2 regions of the Caldimonas brevitalea genome follow, and region 2 is predicted to be linked to the other one. Evidence: riboswitches for the same ligand, from Rfam matches in the RefSeq annotation. Region 2 holds a riboswitch; the other holds the start of a gene.
What was found. A riboswitch is a leader RNA that binds a small molecule or an ion and turns the genes downstream of it on or off. The one in region 2 is predicted to bind glycine.
Positions count from the first base shown of each region.

Region 1 (3,399 bases), 1.5 Mb from region 2:
CTGCCGCCTTGACGGACTCGACGACCCCGGCGATGGCCTTCTGCTCCAGCGTCGCGCCGACGGCGGGCAGGTCGACGAACACCACGTCACCCAGGGCGTCCTGGGCGTGCTGGGTGATGCCCACCGTGGCGATGTCGTCGTCACCGGTGAGCTCGATCCACTCGTGGTCGGGGGTGTATTTCACGGTCATGTGTGCAGCTCCTGCTGTTCTCGGAAAGGGGAATCGGGGGCGGGGGTAGGCAGGCGCCGGCGCGCAGGCGCCGCACGCCACCTCGGGGCGTCAGCCGCGGTGATACCGATGCGGGGCAAATGGCATTCCGCGCACCTGCATCGGGAGGTGGCGCTCGCGCACCACGGCATAGACCGTGCCGCCGGGCGCCGTGTGGTTGACCGGCAGGTAGGCCATCGCGATCGGCTGGTTGACGCTCGGGCCGAGGGTGCCGCTGGTCACATGGCCCAGCGCGTGGCCGTGGCTGTCGACGATCTTGGTGCCTTCGCGCACCGGCGCGCGTTCGAGGCCCACGAGGCCGACGCGCTTGTTGGTGGGGCCGTGTGCGAGCTGGTTGGCGAGGGTCAGGGCGCCCGGGTAGTGGCCCTCGCGCGCGCCGCCAGGGCGGCGCACCTTCTGGATGGCCCAGGTCAGCCCGGCTTCCACCGGCGTGGTGTTGGCGTCGATGTCATGCCCGTACAGGCACAGACCCGCTTCGAGGCGCAAGGTGTCGCGCGCGCCAAGGCCGGCCGGCGCGACCTCGGGTTGGGCCAGCAGCGCGCGCGCCAGCCCCTCGGCCTGCTCGGCCGGCACCGAGATTTCGAAGCCGTCCTCGCCGGTGTAGCCCGAGCGGGTCACGAAACAGGCGGCGCCGGCCAGCTCGAAGGTGTTGCCGCTCATGAAGGTCAGGCTGGTGACGTCGGCGTTCAGCCGGGCCAGCGCCACGGCCGCCTTGGGGCCTTGCAGCGCGAGCAGGGCGCGGTCGGGCAGCGGCTGGATTTGGCAGCGGTGGCCGATGTGGGTGCGCAGATGGGCGATGTCGGCGTTTTTGCAGGAGGCGTTGACGACCAGGAACAGGTCGTCGGCGCGCCGCGTGATCATCAGGTCGTCGAGCAACCCGCCGTTGGGGTTGGTGAAGAAGCCGTAGCGTTGTTTGCCCACCGGCAGGTCGACCACGTCCACGGGCACCAGCGATTCGAGTGCCCGGGCAGCGTCGTCGCCGGACAGCCGCAGCTGGCCCATGTGGGAGACGTCGAACAGTGCAGCCGCTTCGCGGCACTGCTTGTGCTCGGCGATGATGCCGGCGTATTGCACCGGCATCTCGTAGCCGGCGAACGGCACCATGCGGGCACCGAGTTCGAGATGCAGGGTGTGCAGCGGGGTCTTGAGCAGGGCGGTGGTGTCGGGCATCACGGTCTCCGAGGGCATAAGGCATAACCACTGCACGAGTTCGTTGCAGTGGGCTGCCCTCGCTGTCCGCTTTACCTGAGAGATTGGCCGCGGCGCTTGCTCAGCGCAGACGGCTTGCCCCTTCGGTGGGCCCCCTCGTCGGCTGACTTGCAGCGTCGACCTGGGGCCTCTCTCCAGTGAGGATCGTCCGGGTGGGGACGAGCGTCAGTCCTTTTGCCTGAGCGTTCGAGCGGGGTTCCGCTCTGCGCCTTCGGCGGCTTCCGGGGAAGCTCTCTCCTGACTGCGCCGCAGTATAGCGGCGCCTGCGGCGATTGGGGCAGGAGTGGAAACGGTCCGGAAGCAAGCCGACCGGCGGCACGCCGGCAAAAACGAGCCAGACAGCCAGGGCCGGACCATTCTGCATCGCTTGCCCACTCGGCGCACCCGGCGCACGGCAAAGGCTCGCGCAGCACCGGTCGGGCGACCACGATGCGAGAAGAGAGGCGGGAGCGGGGAGGTCGGAAGAGGAGGGAAAGGAAGAGGGCGCGCGACCACCGGGAGACGGTCGGCCGGCGCGCCGGAGGGGCGCGCCGCCCGCGCAGGCGGGGCCTCGCCCCGCCTCGCTTACATCCCCGAGTAGTTGGGCCCGCCGCCGCCTTCCGGCGTCACCCAGACGATGTTCTGGGTCGGGTCCTTGATGTCGCAGGTCTTGCAGTGCACGCAGTTTTGCGCGTTGATCTGCAGGCGCTCGCCGGCACCGCTCTCGTTCGGGACGAACTCGTAAACCCCCGCCGGGCAGTAGCGGCTTTCGGGCCCGCCGTATTTGGCGAGATTGATGTTGACCGGGACGCTCGCGTCCTTCAGCGTCAGGTGCGCCGGCTGGTCTTCGCCGTGATTGGTGTTGCTGACAAAGACCGAGCTGAGCCGGTCGAAGGTCAGCTTGCCGTCCGGCTTCGGGTAGGTGATCTTGGCGCACTCGGCCGCCGGCTTCAGATAGGTGTGGTCCGGCGCCGGGCGGTGGATCGTCCACGGTGGGGCCTTGAAGCCGAGCTTGGGCAGCAGCCACTGCTCGATGCCGTTCATCACGGTGCCGACGTACAGGCCCTTCTTGAACCACTGCTTGAAGTTGCGCGCCTTGTCGAGCTCTTCGTAGAGCCAGCTCTTCTCGAACGCGGCGGGGTAGGCGCTCAGCTCGTCGTGCTGACGGCCGGCCGTCACCGCGTCGAAGGCGGCTTCGGCGGCCAGCATGCCGGTCTTGATGGCGGCGTGGCTGCCCTTGATGCGGCTGACGTTGAGGTAGCCGGCCTCGCAGCCGACCAGCGCGCCACCCGGGAACACCGTCTTGGGCAGGCTCAGGATGCCGCCGGCAGTGATGGCGCGGGCGCCGTAGCTGATGCGCTTGCCGCCTTCGAGCACTTCACGGATGCGCGGGTGGGTCTTCCAGCGTTGCATCTCCTCGAACGGGCTGAGCCAGGGGTTGCTGTAGTCGAGGCCGGTGATGTAGCCGAGCGTGACCTTGTTGTCCTCCATGTGGTAGAGGAAGCCGCCGCCGTAGGTGCTCGGGTCCACCGGCCAGCCGGCGGTGTGCAACACCTCACCGGGCTTGTGACGGCCGGGCTCGACTTCCCAGAGTTCCTTGATGCCGATGGCATAGCTCTGCGGGTCTTTGCCGGCGTCGAGCTTGAACTTGGCGATCAGCTGCTTGCCGAGGTGGCCGCGCGAGCCCTCCGCAAAGACGGTGTATTTGCCATGCAGTTCCATGCCGAGCTGGAAGCTGTCGAGCGGTTCGCCGTGCTTGCCGAGCCCGAGGTTGCCGGTGGCGACGCCCTTGACCGAGCCGTCGTCGTTATAGAGCACTTCGGCTGCCGAGAAGCCCGGGAAGATCTCGACGCCCAGGCCTTCGGCCTGCTGCGCCAGCCAGCGGGTCACGTTGCCCAGGCTGATCACGTAGTTGCCGTCGTTGTGGAAGCACTCGGGCAGGATCGGGCTCTTGAGGGCACCGCCTTCGGTCAGGAACAAGA
Region 1 covers NZ_CP011371.1:2,015,589-2,018,987, forward strand. Annotated here, with positions in the region: gene gcvH (glycine cleavage system protein GcvH) at 1-190, opposite strand, end outside; gene gcvT (glycine cleavage system aminomethyltransferase GcvT) at 281-1,399, opposite strand; glycine riboswitch at 1,452-1,586, opposite strand; glycine riboswitch at 1,595-1,688, opposite strand; gene AAW51_RS08900 (electron transfer flavoprotein-ubiquinone oxidoreductase) at 2,003-3,399, opposite strand, start outside.
Region 1: another riboswitch for glycine. It lies ahead of gcvT (glycine cleavage system aminomethyltransferase GcvT); the one in region 2 lies ahead of AAW51_RS02335 (trimeric intracellular cation channel family protein).

Region 2 (3,399 bases):
CTCGCCCTTGCGCCACACGCCCAGCCAGATCATGTTGCGCGAGAAGGCGTCGTGGTCGGCGGCCGAGAAGGGCCGGTCGTAGGACGTGACGACGCCGGGGTAGGGCCGCTCCAGGTTCTCCAACGCCTGCTTCAATACATCGGCCGAGGTGTTGCCGCGGGTCTGGAACACGACGCGCATCATCAGGTGCACCGCGTCGTAGGTCTGCGCCGCGGCCATCAGCGAGCCCAGCGGCTGGGTGCCGGCATGGCGCTTGAGGCGAACCAGGAAGGACGCCCGGCGCTCGTTGGCGAGGTCCTGGATGATGGTCTGCACCATCATCGCGCCTTCCACCGCGGGGCCGGCGCGCTCGGGCAAGGTGCGGAACGACAGGGTCCAGGGGCCGTACAGCGGGCCCTCGAAGCGCGCCTGGGCGCGCGCCTCGGCGAGCACCGCGAGCTCGGCGCCCAAGGTGTAGCCGAGGATCACTTCCGCCCCGGCGGCGCGGGCCTGCTGCACTTGCTCTGTGAGCCGGCGCACGCCTAGGTCGAAGCGTGCGGTGTAGACGGGCTTCAGTTGCTTCTCGGCGAGGAACTTCTCGACGTCCTTGAGGCCCCCCTCGCCGTAGCCGGTGGCGTCGGCGAACACGGCGACCCGCGTGTAGCCGCGCTTGACGATCTCGTCCACCAGGAAGGCCGCCTGCAGCGTGTCGCGCGCCGACATGCGGAAGACAAAACTCTTGTCGGCCGGGTACTTGGCCGTCACGGCCGACCCGGTCGCCACCGGCACGACCAGCAGGTGCTTGTGGTCCTGGAACACATCGAGCGACTTCAGGGCCACACCGGTGTTGCAGTAGCCGACCGTGAAGTCCACCTTCTGCTTGAGCACCAGGTCCTCGGCCTGTCGGCGGCCTTCGTCGGGGTCACCCTTGTCGTCGCGCGTGACCAGTTCGAGCTGCCGGCCCAAGTAGCCACCCACCTCGTTGATTTCCTTGACCGCCAGCTCGGCGCCGAGGCGGGCGCTGTGACCGAACTCCTGCGATCCCCCGCTGAGGGGGCACACGAAACCCACCCGCAGCGGTTGCGACGCCTGTGCGTTCGCCATCGCGGCGAACGATGCGAACCAGGCGGCAAGCAGCACTCGACCCATCGTCATGTTTTGTCTCCAGGTTGTGTTTTTTGGCGATGTTGCAACTGCTTTCATTTGGTGAGCATCAGGTGGAACCCTCCTCCGTGGAGGGCTCGACGTGACATATGCGGCCGCGGCGGGTTGGCTCGGGGCGGAAGCAAAGCCCGTGTTGCCCGGCCTACAGTCTCAGCCCGATGTAGGCTCGAAGTGCCCGGCGCAGGCGTGAGCTCAGTCCCAGCGCTGGCGATAGGAGAACGTCGGCAGGCGCCAGCCGCGCCAGACGGCGCACAGGCGCAGTGTGAGTCCGGCGGAGAAACTGATGGCCGTGTTCAGGTCGTCCGCGACACCGTATTCGCGCAGCAGCAGGAACAGCAGGCAGACCGCAAGAGACACGACGGCATAGAGCTCTTGGCGGAACACGACCGGGACCTGGTTGCACAGGACGTCGCGCAGCACCCCGCCGAAGATGCCGGTGATCATGCCCGCCATGATGACGACGGGTGGTGCGTAGCTCATCTGCAGGGCCACGTCGCTCCCGATCAACGAGAACGCCACCAGGCCCATGGCATCGAGCACGAGGAAGATGCGCTTGAGGTGATGCAAATACCTGGCCACCAACGTCGTCAGCAGGCCAGCGGAGATGACCAGGTACACATGGGCGGGATGCTGGGTCCATCCGACCGGAAAGTGCCCGAGGATGACATCCCGCAGCGTGCCCCCACCGAGTGCCGTGACGAAGGCGATGACGGTGACGCCGAAGAAATCCATGCTGCGGCGGCCGGCGGCGAGAGCGCCCGCCATGGCTTCGGCGGCGATGGCGACAAGGTAGACGATGGTCAACATCAGGACTCCAGAGTGGACGCAGGACGCGCGTCACGCCGACGTGCACCTGCTGCGCCTCTCCCCCTGTCCTTGAACCTGAGAGTTTCAGCTGCGCCTGCAGCCTGCCCCTTCGGTGGGCCGTGACGGCCACTCTCCAGTCGGCGAAAACGTGCGACTGCGGTCCTTTTGCCTGAGCGATGATGGGAGTTTGCGCCTTCGGCGGGGGTTTGCGGCCCCGCTCTCCCGCAGTGCGCGACCATGTTACTTCAGCGGCAGCCTTGCCGTCTGACGGCCTGCTGAGGCGACCTCGACGGGCCACGGAGGGCGAGGCCAACGTAAAGGTTCGGCATTGGACATGGGCGCGGGAAAGGCCCAAATGAAAACGCCCAACCGAGAGGGGTTGGGCGTCGCGCATTTTTGGGCGCACAGGAGAGCGACCTCTTGAACACCGCCTAGTCGTGCGGCGCGTGACCGATGGCCAGGTACCTGCCGATGTCGTGCTCGAAGGCGGCAATCGTGTGCTCCGAGATGGGGACGTGCAAGAGCACGGTTCGCGCCACTTCGGCATGCACCACGAAGCGCTCCAGCACTTCATGGCGCGCATCGTCCGGCAGTGCGTGCAGCACCGCTGTCATCAGCGCATCGAGCGCGATGAGCGAACCCTTGAGCTCGCAGATCCGCTCGGTGGTCTCTTGCAAGTCCTTCATCGGTTCCGCCGAGGGACGCAGCAGGAGTGCAGGTGCGTCAGATCGTGCGGATGCGCGACGCCTGCGGACCCTTCTGCCCCTGCGTCACTTCGAACTCGACGCGTTGGTTTTCGGTCAGCGTCTTGAAGCCGTTGCCCTGAATTTCCTTGAAGTGCGCGAAGAGATCCTTGCCGCCATTGTCGGGGGCAATGAAGCCGAAGCCCTTGCCTTCGTTGAACCATTTCACAGTACCGGTTTCGGTGGCCATATCGTCATTCCTTGATGGATTCGTTAAAAAGATGCCCCAGCTTTCGCCGGTGCAGGTCAGCAGCTTCCTGACTTGGAAGCCGAGTGATTGAAATGCTTGCGAACCGCTGACCATCAGCGACGCGGTTGTCGAGAAGAAGGCGCCAAACCTCGGCGCTCGAGGTGGCGGAAAGTGATGCGCCCCTTCGTCAGATCGTAGGGGGACAGTTCCAGGGAGACGCTGTCGCCGGCCAGGATGCGGATGTGATGCTTGCGCATCTTTCCGCCGGTGTAGGCGATGAGCTTGTGCCCGTTCTCCAGCGTCACCCGAAAGCGGGAGTCCGGCAGGATCTCGTTCACGACGCCGTGCATCTCGATCAGTTCTTCTTTGGCCACGGTGTTCACTCCTGGTTCGTGGATGGGGGACGGGCGGTGCGAGACAGGGCCTGACAAGGGCCTGCTCACATGGCAGGGGCTGTGCGAGGGCGGCGCTCGGGCACCAACAAGTCACTGCCGGCGTGACCCGCGAGGGTCGACG
Region 2 covers NZ_CP011371.1:535,289-538,687, reverse strand. Annotated here, with positions in the region: gene AAW51_RS02340 (ABC transporter substrate-binding protein) at 1-1,134, opposite strand, end outside; gene AAW51_RS02335 (trimeric intracellular cation channel family protein) at 1,336-1,950, opposite strand; glycine riboswitch at 2,004-2,097, opposite strand; glycine riboswitch at 2,098-2,185, opposite strand; gene AAW51_RS02330 (hypothetical protein) at 2,382-2,636, opposite strand; gene cspE (transcription antiterminator/RNA stability regulator CspE) at 2,674-2,883, opposite strand; gene infA (translation initiation factor IF-1) at 2,997-3,257, opposite strand.